DNA from 2 places in the Pseudarthrobacter sp. L1SW genome. Region 2 is predicted to be linked to the other one. Evidence: riboswitches for the same ligand, from Rfam matches in the RefSeq annotation. Region 2 holds a riboswitch; the other holds the start of a gene.
The links. A riboswitch is a leader RNA that binds a small molecule or an ion and turns the genes downstream of it on or off. The one in region 2 is predicted to bind glycine.

Region 1 (7,715 bases), 1.4 Mb from region 2:
GGGCACCGCCGCGCTGTGGCTGGCTTTGGCCATCATCCTTGCGCTGATCGCGGCTGTCACCGTGACTGTCCTGTACTTCGGCCCCATCAGCCGGGCGGCCGGGTTGCTGCTGCTGCCCTATGTTGCCTGGCTGGTGTTCGCTTCCACCCTGAACGTGTGGGCCGCCATCCATAACTGAGGGCAAGGCTTGCCCCTTGCCAGGATCGGCCTCCCCGTGCCGGTCGGCTCAGCATTCGACGACGTTGACGGCGAGGCCGCCCATGGCCGTTTCCTTGTATTTGGAGCTCATGTCCTTGCCGGTCTCGCGCATGGTCACAATGACCTCATCGAGGGAGACCCGGTGCGAGCCGTCGCCCCAGAGCGCCATCTTCGCCGCGTTGATGGCCTTCGCCGCGGCGATCGCGTTCCGTTCAATGCACGGGACCTGGACCAGCCCGCCGATCGGATCACACGTCAAACCCAGGTTGTGCTCCATCGCGATCTCCGCCGCGTTCTCCACCTGAGCCGGGGAACCACCCATCACCTCCGCCAGGCCCGCGGCCGCCATCGACGACGCCGACCCCACCTCGCCCTGGCAGCCCACCTCAGCCCCCGAGATCGACGCCTGCTCCTTGTACAGCACCCCCACGGCGCCGGCGGCGAGCAGGAACTTCACCACCACATCGTCCCGGTCCTCCTGGGTGGCGTTCTCCATGCCAGGGGCGAAATGCAGCGCGTAGTACAGCACCGCCGGGATGATCCCCGCCGCACCGTTCGTCGGCGCCGTCACCACCCGGCCGCCCGAGGCGTTCTCCTCATTCACCGCCAGGGCAATCAAATTAACCCACTCCTGCCAATACTTCGGGTCATGGAACTCCCCCGAACCGGCGCCGGCGTCGTTTCCCGCGCCGCCGGGGCGGGCGCTTTCCTTCCGCAACCGGTCGTACCAGTCCGGGGCACGGCGGCGGACCTTCAACCCGCCCGGCAGCACCCCCTCACGCTTCAGGGACGTGGCCACGCAGCCCTCCATCACGGAGTAAATATGCAGCAGGCCTTCCCGGATCTCCTCCGGGGTGCGGCTGTCCTCCTCGTTGACCCGCATCACCTCACTGATGCCCAAGCCGGTGTCCCGGCAGTGCTCCAGCAGCTCCGCGGCGGTCCGGAACGGCAACGGCAGCTCCTTCTTGGACTCCTCCAGCTCCTGCAGCGCCGCGTCCTCCTCACCCTCACGGACAATGAAACCGCCACCCACCGAAAAGAACGTCGCCGTATGCAGGACGTCGCCGCCGGCGTCGGACACCGTAAACGTCATCCCGTTCGTATGCCGCGGCAGGACCGTCAACGGCCGCAGCACCATGTCCTTCACCCCATACGGCAACGCCACCGCACCGGCCAGCTGCAACATCCCGGTCCCGGCGATCGAGGCCAGCCGCTCCTCCACCTCGTCCGGCAGGATCAGCTCCGGGTGGTAGCCCTCCAGCCCCAGCAGGATCGCGGTCATCGTCCCGTGTCCATGACCGGTCGCCGCCAGCGACCCATAAAGATCCACCCGCAACGACGCCACATCAGCAAGCCTCCCGGAACCCTTGAGCTCCTCCGCAAAAACAGCAGCAGCCCGCATCGGCCCCACAGTATGAGAAGAAGAAGGCCCAATCCCGATGCTAAACAGATCAAAGACTCCAACAGCCATGTGCTTGGTTCCTAACTAGAAAGTTCGTGTCGGGGTTGGGTGCGCCTGGCAGAATTCCTCCGCGTGCTGCTCCTCCGTCGCTCTGACGCACGCTTCCGGAATCCGCTCACCCACCGACGTCATCTCACCTTTGATGCAAGCGGCGGACTGTTGAACCGGAAACCGTGAGCAGCGCGGCCCCTGTGGGACAGGTATCCGGAAGCGTGCGTCTAAGGGAGCGTCACGTCCGCTCAGCGGGCGTCTACGCGACCGAGCACGCGGAGGATGCCGGTCCCACCGGGCCCAAAGGTGACCACGGAGAGCTACCTACTTGGCGCGTTTATAGAACGGCAGGTCGACGACTTCGAACGGCTCTGCCTTACCTCGCAGGTCGATATCCAGGGTGGTGCCAACTTCGGTGAACTCGACGTCCACGTAGGCCATGGCAACCGGGTAGCCGAGGGTGGGCGAGGGCTGCCCGGAGGTCACTTCGCCCACGACGTTGCCGTCCTTGAGGACCGGGTAGTGGCTCCGGCCGGCGCGGCGGCCGAGTCCCTTAAGCCCGACGAGCCTTCGGCCGGCAATGGAGCCGGCGCCGGCTTCCTTCTTCGCGGCGAGGGCCGCCTTCCCCACGAAGTCGCCCTCCTTGGACAGTGCGACGACGGGTCCCAGGCCGGCGGCGAAGGGGTCGCCTTGCAGGGAAAGCTCGTTCCCGTACAGGGGCATGCCTGCCTCAAGCCGGAGGGAGTCGCGCGAAGCCAGCCCGGCGGGTGTCAGCTCCCCGTCGTCGGCGATGGCGAGGAGTGCCTGCCACAGGCCGGGGGCGTCGCCGTTGGGCACAAAGATCTCGAACCCGTCCTCGCCGGTATAGCCGGTACGTGCGAGCAGCAGGTCCAGTCCGGCGCCGCGCACCAGGAACGGAACCTCGACGGCGGCGTAGTACTTCAGCTCCGTCACCAGGCTGTGCTGTGCGGCCGGGACCAGGCGGAGCAGCAACTCCTGTGCCGTGGGACCCTGCACGGCGATGAGGGACGTGGACGCGGAGGCGTCATCCACCTGCACGTCGAACCCGGCAGCCCGCTTGGCCAGCTCAGCAGCCACCACCGCGGCGTTGCCGGCGTTGGGGACTACCAGGAAACGGTCCGTGCCGTCTTCTCCGGCGCCTGGAACCGGCGGCCGGCGGTAGGTAATGAGGTCGTCGATGATGCCGCCGTCCTCATTGCAGATCAGCGAATACTTCGCCTTGCCCACCGGCATGGCGGAGATCTTTCCCACCAGCGCGTAGTCCAGGAAGGCGGCAGCCTCCGGCCCGGTCACCCATACCTCACCCATGTGGGAGAGATCGAACAGGCCGGCGCTCTTGCGGACAGCGTGGTGCTCGGCGAGCTCCGAGCTGTATTTGAGCGGCATCTGCCAGCCGCCGAAGTCGGTGAAGGACGCCCCCAGCTTCTTGTGCTCCTCGTAGAGGGCGGTGTGCTTCTCAGCCATGGCGCGTGTCCTTAGTTTTCGAACTCGGAAAGCGGCGGGCAGGAGCAGATCAGGTTCCGGTCCCCCGCCGCGCCGTCGATGCGGCCCACCGGCGGGAAGTACTTGTCCTGCTTGAGCGACTTCACCGGGAACACGGCCTGTTCACGCGGGTACGCGCGGTCCCATTCGGAAGAGACGACGGCGGCGGCCGTGTGCGGGGCATTGCGCAGCGGGCTGTCCGTCACGGTGAAGTCGCCGTTCGCCACCTGGTCGATTTCGGCGCGGATGGCGATCATTGCCTCGATGAAGCGGTCGATTTCGCCGAGGTCCTCGGACTCCGTCGGCTCCACCATGAGCGTCCCCGCGACGGGAAATGCCAGCGTGGGGGCGTGGAAACCGTAGTCGATGAGCCGCTTGGCCACGTCCTCCGCGGTGACACCGGTCCGGGCAGTGAGCTCGCGCAGGTCCAGGATGCACTCGTGCGCCACGAGCCCGCCTTCGCCGGTGTAGAGGACCGGGAAGAAATCGTTCAGGCGGGCGGCAACGTAGTTCGCGGCAAGCAGCGCGGACTTGGTGGCCTCTGTCAGTCCCTGCCCGCCCATCAGCTTCACGTAGGCCCACGAAATCGGAAGCACGCCCGCGGAACCGTACTTGGACGCCGAGATCGGCACGTCATTGCCTTCGGTCCAGGTTGCCGCGTTGCCGGGCATAAACGGTGCCAGGTGCGCCTTCGCAGCGACGGGCCCGACCCCGGGTCCGCCGCCGCCGTGCGGGATGCAGAAGGTCTTGTGCAGGTTCAGGTGCGAGACGTCGCCGCCGAACTTGCCCGGCTGCGCCAGGCCCACGAGGGCGTTGAGGTTGGCGCCGTCGATGTACACCTGGCCGCCGGCGGCGTGGACGGCGTCGCAGACCTCGCGGACGTCGGCGTCGTATACGCCGTGGGTGGACGGGTAGGTGATCATGATGCAGGACAGCGCGTCCCTGTTCGCCTCGATCTTGGCGTACAGGTCGGTGTGGTCGATGGTGCCGTCCGGTGCCGTGGCCACCACAACCACCTTCATGCCGGCCAGGACGGCGGAGGCGGCGTTGGTGCCGTGGGCGGAGGCCGGGATCAGGCAGACGTTGCGCTGCTGGTCGCCCCGCGAGTGGTGGTAGCCGCGGATCGCCAGCAGCCCGGCGAGCTCGCCCTGGGAACCGGCGTTGGGCTGGATGGATACCTGGTCGTACCCGGTGATCTCGGTAAGTTGCGCTTCGAGGTCGGCGATCAGTTCGCGCCAGCCCTCGGTCTGGGAGTCCGGGGCGAACGGGTGGATGGAGGCGAACTCGGGCCAGGAGATGGCTTCCATCTCTGCCGTGGCGTTCAGCTTCATGGTGCAGGAGCCCAGCGGGATCATGGTTCGGTCCAGCGCCAGGTCGCGGTCACTGAGCTTGCGGATGTAACGCAGCAGCTGCGTTTCGGAGCGGTGCGTGTTGAACACCGGGTGTTGCAGGAAGTCGGAGGAACGTTCGAGGGCGGCATCCAGCGCGATTGCAGCGTCATCACGTGCATCAACAACGGAAGCACCAAAGGCGGCCAGGACGCCCTCGACGATTGCCGTCGTCGTGGTTTCATCGGTGGAGAACCCCACCGTGTCCGCGTCGATGCTGCGCAGGTTGATGCCCGCGGCCTCGGCTGCGGAAACAATCCCGGCAGCCTTGCCCGGCACGGAGACCGTGACGGTGTCGAAGAAGCTGGTGTGCAGCACCTCCAACCCGGCGGCCTTGAGGGAGGCCGCCAGCGTCCTGGCGTGGAGGTGTGCGGACTGGGCGATCGCCTTCAGGCCCTCCGGGCCGTGGTACACGGCGTACATCGAAGCCACGATGGCCAGCAGTGCCTGCGCGGTGCAGATGTTGGACGTGGCCTTCTCGCGGCGGATGTGCTGCTCGCGGGTCTGCAGGGCCAGGCGGTAGGCGGGAACGCCGGCGTTGTCCTTCGAGACGCCAACAAGGCGGCCCGGCATGGAGCGCTCGAGGCCCTTCTGCACGGCCATGTAGGCGGCGTGCGGGCCGCCATAGAACAGCGGAACGCCGAAGCGCTGCGCGGAGCCGACGGCGATGTCCGCACCCTGCTCGCCGGGCGGGGTGATGAGGGTGAGGGCCAGGAGGTCGGCGGCCACCGTGACCAGGGCGCCGCGTTCCTTGGCCTCGGCGATAACCGGGCTGTGGTCAAAAACGCGGCCGGACGCTCCGGGCTGCTGGAGGACCACGCCGTTGATGTCGCCCTCGGGCAGGCCTTTGGCGAGGTCCGCGACTTCAACCTCGAAGCCGAGCGCCTCGGCCCGGCCCTTGACGATGGCGATGGTCTGCGGCAGGCAGTCGGCGTCCAGGACGGTCTTGCCGTCCTTCGCGCCTGCGTTCTGGCCTTTGGCCCTATTGGCCCTGCGCATCATCAGCACGGCCTCGGCCACTGCGGTGGCTTCGTCCAGCAGGGAGGCGTTGGCGATGGGCAGGCCCACCAGGTCCTGGACCATGGTCTGGAAGTTCAGCAGCGCCTCGAGCCGGCCCTGCGAAATTTCAGGCTGGTAGGGGGTGTAGGCGGTGTACCAGGCCGGGCCCTCCAGGATGTTCCGGCGGATCACCGGCGGGGTCACGGTGTCGTAGTAGCCCTGGCCGATCATCTGGACGGCGGTCTTGTTCTTGGCGGCGAGGCGGCGCAGTTCCGCGAGCGCCTCCACCTCGCTCAGGGCATCTGCCAGTTCCAGCGCAGAGTCCTGCCGGATGTCCTTGGGAACGGCGGTATCAACCAGCGCGTCCACGGTGTCGTAGCCTACGGCCTTGAGCATGGTGTCGACGTCGGCCTGGCGCCTTGCGCCGATGTGCCGGTCAACAAAGGTGGCGGCAGCGGCGGGGGCAGCAGTGGCCGGGGTGGCGGAGGCCGGAGATACAGTCACGAGGAACTCCATTACTAAGGCGGCGCAGGGTACGCCACATCGATTTGGGTCCTCCCCGCTCTGTATCTGTACCTGAGAGTTTCCGCGTTGCCTGAAGACGCGGGCATCGCTTGCACCGTCGGTGAACACAACAGTCCAGGGATCCGGGGACCGGACCTCCAGGCGGACGGCGTGCTGCTTTCCAGAGGTGCCTCGCCGCGGCGGTACATGGGCCTGTGAGATTCCTGGGGAGGATTTGCTCCTACGGCGCCTGCTTGTACCTTCTGGCAGGACTCTCCCGCCGCAGATCAAAGGCTATTCATTTGGGTTGTCTTGGCGCGCCGGCAACCGCCCGCGCACAGCCCAATTCTCCTATGCCGCAGGCCCGGGGGCAAATGTCAGCTAGCCCCGCAGCCGCTCCACGGCTGACAGGAGTTCCTCCACGTCCGCCCGCCTGTTCCCGGCCTTTCCCGCCGGCCCGCTTTCCCACATGGCGTTGAAGTACAGCCCGTCCCCCATATACAGGACCGCCTTGGCCATAGCCTTGCCCACGTCCTTCCCGATGAGCTCCAGCCATTGCTGCTGGATGGCGGCGAAGCGGCGGCGGGCTTCCTCGTGGGCCACCTCGGCCAGCCGCGTCGCGGCAACGAAGGAGCGGTCCATCGGGGTATCGGACCAGAGCGACGACTTGATGAAGTATGCCGCCGCCCCCTCGGGTGCGGACGCCATGGCGGCGAGGTCCTCCCCCGCCAGGCGGTCCAGCCGTTCCAGGGTGGCTGTGATCAAGGCTTCCTTGGTGGGGAAGTGGTACAGGAGGCCGCCCTTGGAGACGCCGGCACGCCTGGCCACGGCGTCCAGGGTGGCAGCCCGCTCCCCCACGTCGATCAGGAGCTGTTCAAAGGCATCGAGGACGGCGTCTCGCGCAACGGGTTTTCTGGCCATGGTTCCCATCATGCATGGTCACGAGCCGGTTTTTAACTATACCGTCCAGACGGTATAGTTAAAGCATGACCATGCCCGCCGCTTCCCAACAGAAGACCACCCGCCGTACCCAATCGAGGCCGCCCGCGCCACGCCCACCCAAGGGCAGTTGGCGCTGCTGGCTGGCCCTGGGCCTGCTGATGTTTCCAGTCCTCCTGGTTGCAGTGGACAACACGGCCCTGACCTTTGCCCTGCCTGCCATTGCCGCCGCGCTGCGCACGTCGGGCGTAGAGCTCCTCTGGATTGTGGACGCCTACCCGCTGGTGCTGGCCGGGCTGCTGGTTGCCATGGGGAGCCTGGGCGACAGGATCGGCCGACGCCGCCTGCTGATCATCGGCAGCATCGGTTTTGCGGCAGTATCAGCAGCAACTGCTTTTGCCCCCACTGCGGGATGGCTCATCGCAGGCCGGGCGTCCCTTGGCTTCTTCGGCGCCATGCTGATGCCCTCCACGCTGTCCCTGATCCGCAACATCTTCCCGGACCCCAACCGGCGGCGGCTGGCCATCGCCATCTGGGCAGCGGGGTTCTCGGGCGGTGCCGCCCTGGGGCCCATCTTTGGCGGGTGGCTGGTGGAACAGTTCTGGTGGGGAGCCGTCCTCCTGGTGGCAGTGCCCATCATGCTGCCGCTGCTGGCCCTGGGCCCGGCCTTCATCCCGGAGTCCAGGGACCCGTCGCCGGGCAAGGTGGACGGGCCCAGCATCGTGCTGTCG
Region 2 (7,715 bases):
AGCAGCAGCCCGCATCGGCCCCACAGTATGAGAAGAAGAAGGCCCAATCCCGATGCTAAACAGATCAAAGACTCCAACAGCCATGTGCTTGGTTCCTAACTAGAAAGTTCGTGTCGGGGTTGGGTGCGCCTGGCCGAATTCCTCCGCGTGCTCGGTCGCGAAGACGTCCGCTGCGCGGACGTGACGCTCCCTTAGACGCACGTCTCCGGAATCCGCCCAGTCGTCAAGGCCGCCCACCTAAGCGAGGGACCTCGCGAGCGTCAGCGGAGCCGGACTTTTCGAAAGCGTGCGTCAGAGGCGAGGAACGAGCCAGCACGCGTGAAAATGTCTGGTCCGCCGACGCGGACGCAACCAGGGTGAAGCACTTAGGCGAGGTTGGTGATTGACGGGTAGAGGGGGTGTGCTTTGGCGAGGGTTTCGACGCGGTGACGCAGCCCCGAAAGGTCCGCATCGGCGTCGGCCGTCAATGCCTCGGCGATGATGTCCGCAACCTCACGGAAGGCAGCCTCACCAAATCCGCGCGTCGCCAGCGCAGGCGTGCCGATCCGCAGGCCCGATGTGACCATCGGCGGGCGCGGGTCGAACGGCACGGCGTTGCGGTTGACCGTGATGTCGATGGCCGCGAGCCGGTCCTCGGCCTGCTGCCCGTCGAGCTCGCAGTTGCGCAGGTCAACGAGGACCAGGTGCACATCGGTGCCGCCGGACACCACGCTGATGCCCTTGGCCGTGACGTCCGGCTGGACCAGGCGTTCGGCCAGGATCCGGGCGCCGGCCAGCACGCGCTCCTGCCGCTCGCGGAACTCCTCGGACGCGGCGATCTTGAATGCCACGGCCTTGCCCGCGATCACGTGTTCCAGCGGGCCGCCCTGCTGACCCGGGAACACAGCCGAGTTGATCTTCTTGGCGATATCGGCGTCGTTGGTCAGGATGATGCCGCCGCGCGGACCGGCGAGGGTCTTGTGCGTGGTGGACGTGGTGACGTGCGCGTGCGGGACGGGCGACGGGTGCAGCCCCGCGGCCACCAGGCCGGCGAAGTGCGCCATGTCCACCATCAGGTAGGCACCGACGGAGTCGGCGATGCGGCGGAACTCGGCGAAGTCCAGCTGCCGGGCGTAGGCGGACCACCCGGCAACGATCAGCGCGGGCTTGGTCTCCTGCGCCAGACGCTCCACCTCTGCCATGTCCACGGTGTGGGTGTCCTCGCGGACGCCGTACGGGACCACGTTGTAGAGCTTGCCGGAGAAGTTGATCTTCATGCCGTGCGTGAGGTGGCCGCCGTGGGCCAGGTTCAGGCCCATGATGGTGTCGCCCGGCTTGATCAGCGCATGCATCACGGAGGCATTGGCCTGCGCGCCGGAGTGCGGCTGGACGTTGGCGAACCCGGCACCGAAGAGCGCCTTGATCCTGTCAATGGCGAGCTGCTCGATGACGTCCACGTGCTCGCAGCCACCGTAGTAGCGCTTGCCCGGGTAGCCTTCGGCGTACTTGTTGGTCAGCACCGATCCCTGCGCCTGCATCACGGCGACGGCGGTGTGGTTCTCGGAGGCGATCATCTCCAGGCCGTCACGCTGGCGGACGAGCTCGTCGTCGATCTTGGCGGCAATCTCCGGGTCCAGCGCGGACAGGTCCGCGTCCAGCGACGGCGACACCACCTGTTCGAAGGCGGTGGTTACCTCCGCCGCGGTGCTCACAGTTCGCCGCCGTTGGCTGCCGCGTACTCCTCAGCGGACATCAGCGGACCCTCGTCGATGACGGCGACTTTGAAGAGCCAGCCGGCGCCGTAGGGATCGTTGTTGATCAGGGCGGGGTCGGAGACCACTTCGTCGTTGATCTCCACAACTTCGCCGGTGACGGGAGCGTAGAGGTCGGAGACGGACTTGGTGGACTCCACCTCGCCGCAGGTCTCCCCCGCGGTCACCGTGGAACCGACCTCGGGCAGGTCCACGTAGACGATGTCGCCCAGGGCTTCGGCGGCGACGGCGGAGATGCCGATGTTGGCGGGGCCGGATCCGTCAGCAGCAACCCATTCGTGCTCGGCGGAGTACTTGAGTTCAGCAACAACTTTTGCCATGTGTAATTCCTTAGGTTCGTAAGTGAAAAGTGAGAGAGCGTCTGGAGAAAAGACGCATCAAGTGAGAGAGCGTCTGGAGAAAACGCGCATCGAGTGAGAGAGCGTTACTTCTGGCGCTTGTAGAACGGGAGGGCCACTACTTCGAAGGGCTCAGGCTTGCCGCGGAGGTCGATGTCCAGGGCGGTGCCGGGTTCGGAGTGTTCGACGTCGACGTAGGCCAGGGCGATCGGGTAACCGAGGGTGGGTGAAGGCTGGCCGGAGGTCACCTCGCCCACGACGTTGCCGTCCTTGAGGACGGGGTAGTGGCTGCGGCCGGCGCGGCGGCCCAGTCCCTTGAGGCCCACGAGCTTGCGGCCGGAGGTTGAGCCTGCACCGAGTGCTTTGAGCTCGGCGAGGACTGCCTTGCCCACGAAGTCCGATTCCTTGGCCAGCGAAACCACCGGGCCCAGGCCAGCGGCGTACGGGTTGCCTTCACGGGAGAGCTCATTGCCGTACAGGGGCATTCCGGCTTCGAGGCGCAGCGAGTCGCGGCAGGCCAGGCCGGCGGGGATGAGGCCGTGGCCGGCGCCAACTTCCAGGAGGGCCTCCCAGAGGCCGGCGGCGTCCTCGTTGGGGATGTAGATTTCGAAGCCGTCCTCGCCGGTGTAGCCGGTGCGGGCCAGCAGCAGGTCCTGGACAGCTCCGTTGACGGTGATCCCTACCTCAACCGCGGCATAGTACTTCAGCTCAGTCACCAGCGGGTGCTGTTCGGCGGGAACCAGCGTCAGCAGGATGGCCTCGGCGTTCGGGCCCTGCACGGCGATCAGGGAGGTCTCGGCGGACACGTCGTCAACAACAACGTCGAAGCCGGCAGCACGCTCAGCCAACGCCGCGGCAACAACGGCGGCATTGCCCGCGTTGGGGACCACCAGGTACTTCTGTTCGCTACGGCGGTAGGAGATCAGGTCATCGATGATCCCGCCGTCTTCCTGGCAGATCAGCGAGTACTTGGCCTTGCCCACGGCCACAGCGGACAGCTTTCCGGCCAGGGCGTAGTCCAGGAAGGCCGCGGCGTCCGGGCCGGTGACCCAGACTTCGCCCATGTGGGAGAGGTCGAACAGGCCTGCGGCGTTGCGGACTGCGTGGTGCTCAGCCAGCTCGGAGCTGTATTTCAGGGGCATCTGCCAGCCGCCGAAGTCGGTGAAGGAGGCGCCGGCAATCTTGTGCTGCTCGTAGAGCGCGGTGTAGTTCTCAGTCATCACGGAATCCTTAGTTCTCAAATTCGGAAAGCGGAGGGCAGGAGCACACGAGGTTGCGGTCCCCTGCAGCGCCGTCGATGCGGCCCACTGGCGGGAAGTACTTGTCCTGACGGAGCGAGGCAACGGGGAAGGCGGCCTGCTCGCGCGGGTAGGTCCGGTCCCATTCGGAAGAGACGACGGCGGCAGCCGTGTGGGGTGCGTTGCGCAGCGGCGACTTCTCCACAGTGAAATCACCCGCAGCCACCTGGTCGATTTCCTTGCGGATGGTGACCATGGCTTCGATGAAGCGGTCGATCTCCGCAAGGTCCTCGGACTCCGTGGGCTCCACCATCAGGGTGCCCGCCACCGGGAAGGACAGCGTGGGGGCGTGGAAGCCGAAGTCGATGAGGCGCTTGGCCACGTCCTCGGCGGTAACACCGGTGCGGGCGGTGAGCTCGCGCAGGTCCAGGATGCACTCGTGTGCCACCAGGCCGGTCTCGCCGGTGTACAGCACGGGGAAGTGCTCGTCCAGGCGGGCAGCAACGTAGTTGGCCGCCAGCAGCGCGGACTTGGTGGCCTCGGTCAGGCCCTGGCCGCCCATCAGCTTCACGTAGGCCCAGGAAATCGGCAGCACACCGGCGGAGCCGAAGCGGGACGCGGAGATCGCAACGCCGTGGCCGGCTTCGTGGGCAGCCTTGTTGGCGTCGCCCGGCATGAACGGTGCCAGGTGCGCCTTCGCAGCGACGGGCCCGACGCCGGGTCCCCCACCGCCGTGCGGGATGCAGAAGGTCTTGTGCAGGTTCAGGTGCGAGACGTCGCCGCCGAACTTGCCCGGCTGTGCCAGCCCGACCAACGCGTTGAGGTTGGCGCCGTCAACGTAGACCTGGCCGCCTGCGGCGTGGATGGCGTCGCACACCTCGCGGACGTCCGAGTCGTAGACGCCGTGGGTGGACGGGTAGGTGATCATGATGGCCGAGAGGACGTCCTTGTGGGCCTCGATCTTGGCCTCCAGGTCCGCGTGGTCGATGGTGCCGTCGGCAGCGGTGGCAACCACCACAACCTTCATGCCCGCCAGGACAGCGGAGGCGGCGTTGGTGCCGTGGGCCGAGGCCGGGATGAGGCAGACGTTGCGCTGTGCCTCGCCGCGGGAGTGGTGGTAGCCGCGGATCGCCAGCAGCCCGGCGAGCTCGCCCTGGGAACCGGCGTTGGGCTGGATGGACACCTGGTCGTAGCCCGTGATCTCGGCGAGGTCGGCTTCGAGCCCGGCGATCAGTTCGCGCCAGCCCTCGGTCTGGGAGTCCGGCGCGAACGGGTGGATGGAGGCGAACTCGGGCCAGGAGATGGCTTCCATCTCGGCGGTCGCGTTCAGCTTCATGGTGCAGGAGCCCAGCGGGATCATGGTCCGGTCAAGCGCCAGGTCCCGGTCGGAGAGGCGGCGGATGTAGCGAAGCAACTGGGTTTCGGAGCGGTGGGTGTTGAACACCGGGTGCTGCAGGTAGGAGGAGGTGCGCAGCACCGATTCCGGCAGCTCAAAGCCCTCGCCGGACACAACCGGACCGGCGCCGAAGGCGACCGCCACCGCGGAGAGGACCTCCGGCGTCGTGGTTTCATCGACGGACACGCCAACCGTGTCCGCGTCGATGAGGCGCAGGTTGATGCCGCGGGCTTCGGCGGCGGTGATCACCTTGGCGGCCTTTCCGGGCACGCGGACGGTGAGGGTGTCGAAGAAGGTGTCGGACACCAGTTCGCGTCCGGCGGCCGTCAACGTGCTGGCCAGGGCGCGGGCGTTGTTGTGGACGGTTTCGGCGATCGCCTTCAGGCCGTCGGGGCCGTGGTAGACGGCGTAGAAGGAGGAGACGATGGCCAGCAGGGCCTGCGCGGTGCAGATGTTGGAGGTGGCCTTTTCGCGGCGGATGTGCTGCTCGCGGGTCTGGAGGGCCAGGCGGTAGGCGGGGACGCCGGCGTTGTCCTTGGACACGCCGACGATGCGGCCCGGGAGGGTGCGCTCCATGCCGTCGCGGACGGCCATGTAGGCGGCGTGCGGTCCCCCAAAGAACAACGGCACGCCGAAGCGCTGGGTGGAGCCGACGGCGATGTCCGCGCCCTGCTCGCCCGGAGGGGTGATGAGGGTGAGGGCCAGGAGGTCGGCGGCGACGGTGACCAGGGCACCGCGGTCCTTGGCCTCGGCGATGACGGCGGACTGGTCCCAGACGCGGCCGGAGACGCCGGGCTGCTGGAGGACCACGCCGTTGATGTCGCCGTCGGGCAGGCCGGACGTGAGGTCAGCGATTTCCACGTCGAAGCCGAGGGCCTCGGCGCGGCCCAGCACGATGGCGATGGTCTGCGGGAGGAGGTCGGCGTCCAGGACGGTCTTGCCGTCCTTCCCAGTCTTGGACTTGTTGGCCCGGCGCATCAGCAGCACGGCTTCGGCCACGGCGGTGGCTTCGTCGAGCAGGGACGCGTTGGCAACGGGCAGGGCGGTGAGGTCCTGGACCATGGTCTGGAAGTTCAGCAGCGCCTCAAGCCGGCCCTGGGAAATCTCGGGCTGGTACGGGGTGTAGGCGGTGTACCAGGCAGGGGCTTCGAGGATGTTGCGGCGGATCACCGGCGGGGTCACGGTGTCGTAGTAGCCCTGGCCAATCATCTGCACGGCCATCTTGTTCTTGCCGGCGAGCTTGCGGAGCTCGGCGAGGACCTGGACTTCACTCAGTGCGCCCTCAAGGGTGAGGGGCTTGTCCTGGCGGATGGAATCCGGGACCGCGCTGTCCACCAGGCCATCAAGGGTGTCGTAGCCGACTGCCTTGAGCATGGTGTCGATGTCGGACTGGCGGCGCGCGCCGATATGGCGGTCAGCGAAGGTGGTTGGGGACGATTGAACCGTCATGAGAGGAACTCCATAATTCAGGTGGCGAAGGGTGCCACTTTGATTCGGGTTCCTCCCCGCTCTGTATTGGACCTGAGAGTTTTGCATTGCCCTGCTGTTCAGCGGGGCGCCACTTGCACCGTCGGTGAGCCCGGTTGCCCGGACTGCTTTCCAGAGTTGCCTTGCCGCGGCGGTACGTGGGCCTGAGAGATTCCTGGGGAGGATTTGCTCCTACGGCGCCTGCAGAACGTACCGGCAGGACTCTCCCGCCGCAGATCATAAGCACGTGCCACTGGTGGGTGACACGGCTCACACCTTACAGGGTCACGGGGCGGGATGCAAAATCCGCGTCCCTCCAAGGCGGACGCACGACGGCGGGACGCGCCCGCCGTCGTGCGCTTGCCAAAGCGTCAGGAGACGCCGGCGAGGACCCCGTCGATCCGCGCCAGCAGTCCGGGCCACCCGCTGCCCATGCCTTCAATGGCCTGCTTGCCCAAGGGGGTGTCGAGGCGGAATCCGGCGTGTTCGTGGTGGAGTACCGTGCCGCCGTCGACCGGCTCGAGCCGCCAGGTGATGGTGGTGTCAAGCACGCCCTCCGAGAAGAGGAAGCTAATGGATTTGCCGGGGTCGGCGCCGAGGACCTCGCACTGCTGCTGGCCCCAGGAGCCCATGTCCAAGGTGAAGCGGTGGCCCACAACCGGCGCGATATCGCCAGGCGCCCACCAGCGGGCCAGCAGTCCGGGGGTGGTCAGCACGGCCCAGACAGATTCCGCGGGGTGCGCGAAGCGGCGTTCGAGCCGGATGGCGTTCTCGGTCATGACGGTTTCTCCTCGTCCAGAAGTTCTGCCAGCGCGTCGAGGCACCGGTTCCCATGTGCCTATTTAGGGGGCGGCCCTTTTGCCGATCCGATAACCAGCCCAGAACGCCAGCACCAGCAGCCCGACTCCGGCGACGGCCAGCCCGATTTGTGTTCCTTGGGTCACGAAGGCGATGCCGTTTCCGCTGAACAGTTGATTGCTCAGGGGCGCGTAGGCGAACCAGCCAAAGCTTGCGTTCGCGTTGCTCCATGCGACGAGGCAGCCCACATTACCGCTGCCAGGCCTGCAATGGGCACGATGGCGGCAAGCAGGCTGGCAGAGTGCGGTGATTTGCGGCTTTCAGATGTGTTGGTGTCCCCCATGCAGGCGAGTCTAGCCGGGCTGCCCACGGCATCCATCCCGGGGCAAGACAGGCTCAGCCCGCCGGGTTTAGGCTGGGCGGATGTTGACCATCGGCAGCACAGTCCTCGGCGTCAACGACGTCGCCCGCTCAACCGCCTTTTGGCACGCCGCCCTCGGCTACGTCCCGCAGGAGCCCGGCGACGAAACCTGGGTGATCCTGGTGCCGGCATCCGGCCATGGAGCGCAGCTTGCCCTCATGCTGAGCGAGACGCCGGTCCAGGAGCACCCCCGCATCCACCTGGATTTGTATGCCGACGACCAGGACGCCGAGGTGGAACGGCTGGTTTCACTCGGCGCCCGGCGCGTCGACTGGGACCTCTACCCGGAGGACCCCGACTTCGTGG

Region 1: linked by a shared signal. The riboswitch ahead of gcvP (aminomethyl-transferring glycine dehydrogenase) and the one ahead of gcvP (aminomethyl-transferring glycine dehydrogenase) in region 2 are both predicted to bind glycine.

Annotation. Positions count from the first base shown of each region.
Region 1 covers NZ_CP078079.1:797,420-805,134, reverse strand. The annotation lists gene KTR40_RS03815 (TspO/MBR family protein) at 1-178, shown strand, start outside; gene KTR40_RS03810 (L-serine ammonia-lyase) at 227-1,669, opposite strand; gene gcvT (glycine cleavage system aminomethyltransferase GcvT) at 1,976-3,136, opposite strand; gene gcvP (aminomethyl-transferring glycine dehydrogenase) at 3,148-6,057, opposite strand; glycine riboswitch at 6,237-6,335, opposite strand; gene KTR40_RS03795 (TetR/AcrR family transcriptional regulator) at 6,427-6,966, opposite strand; gene KTR40_RS03790 (MFS transporter) at 7,032-7,715, shown strand, end outside.
Region 2 covers NZ_CP078079.1:3,458,281-3,465,995, forward strand. The annotation lists gene KTR40_RS16095 (L-serine ammonia-lyase) at 1-84, opposite strand, end outside; gene glyA (serine hydroxymethyltransferase) at 366-1,691, opposite strand; gene gcvH (glycine cleavage system protein GcvH) at 1,688-2,071, opposite strand; gene gcvT (glycine cleavage system aminomethyltransferase GcvT) at 2,176-3,309, opposite strand; gene gcvP (aminomethyl-transferring glycine dehydrogenase) at 3,320-6,172, opposite strand; glycine riboswitch at 6,333-6,430, opposite strand; gene KTR40_RS16120 (SRPBCC domain-containing protein) at 6,562-6,969, opposite strand; gene KTR40_RS16125 (hypothetical protein) at 7,033-7,236, opposite strand; gene KTR40_RS16130 (VOC family protein) at 7,412-7,715, shown strand, end outside.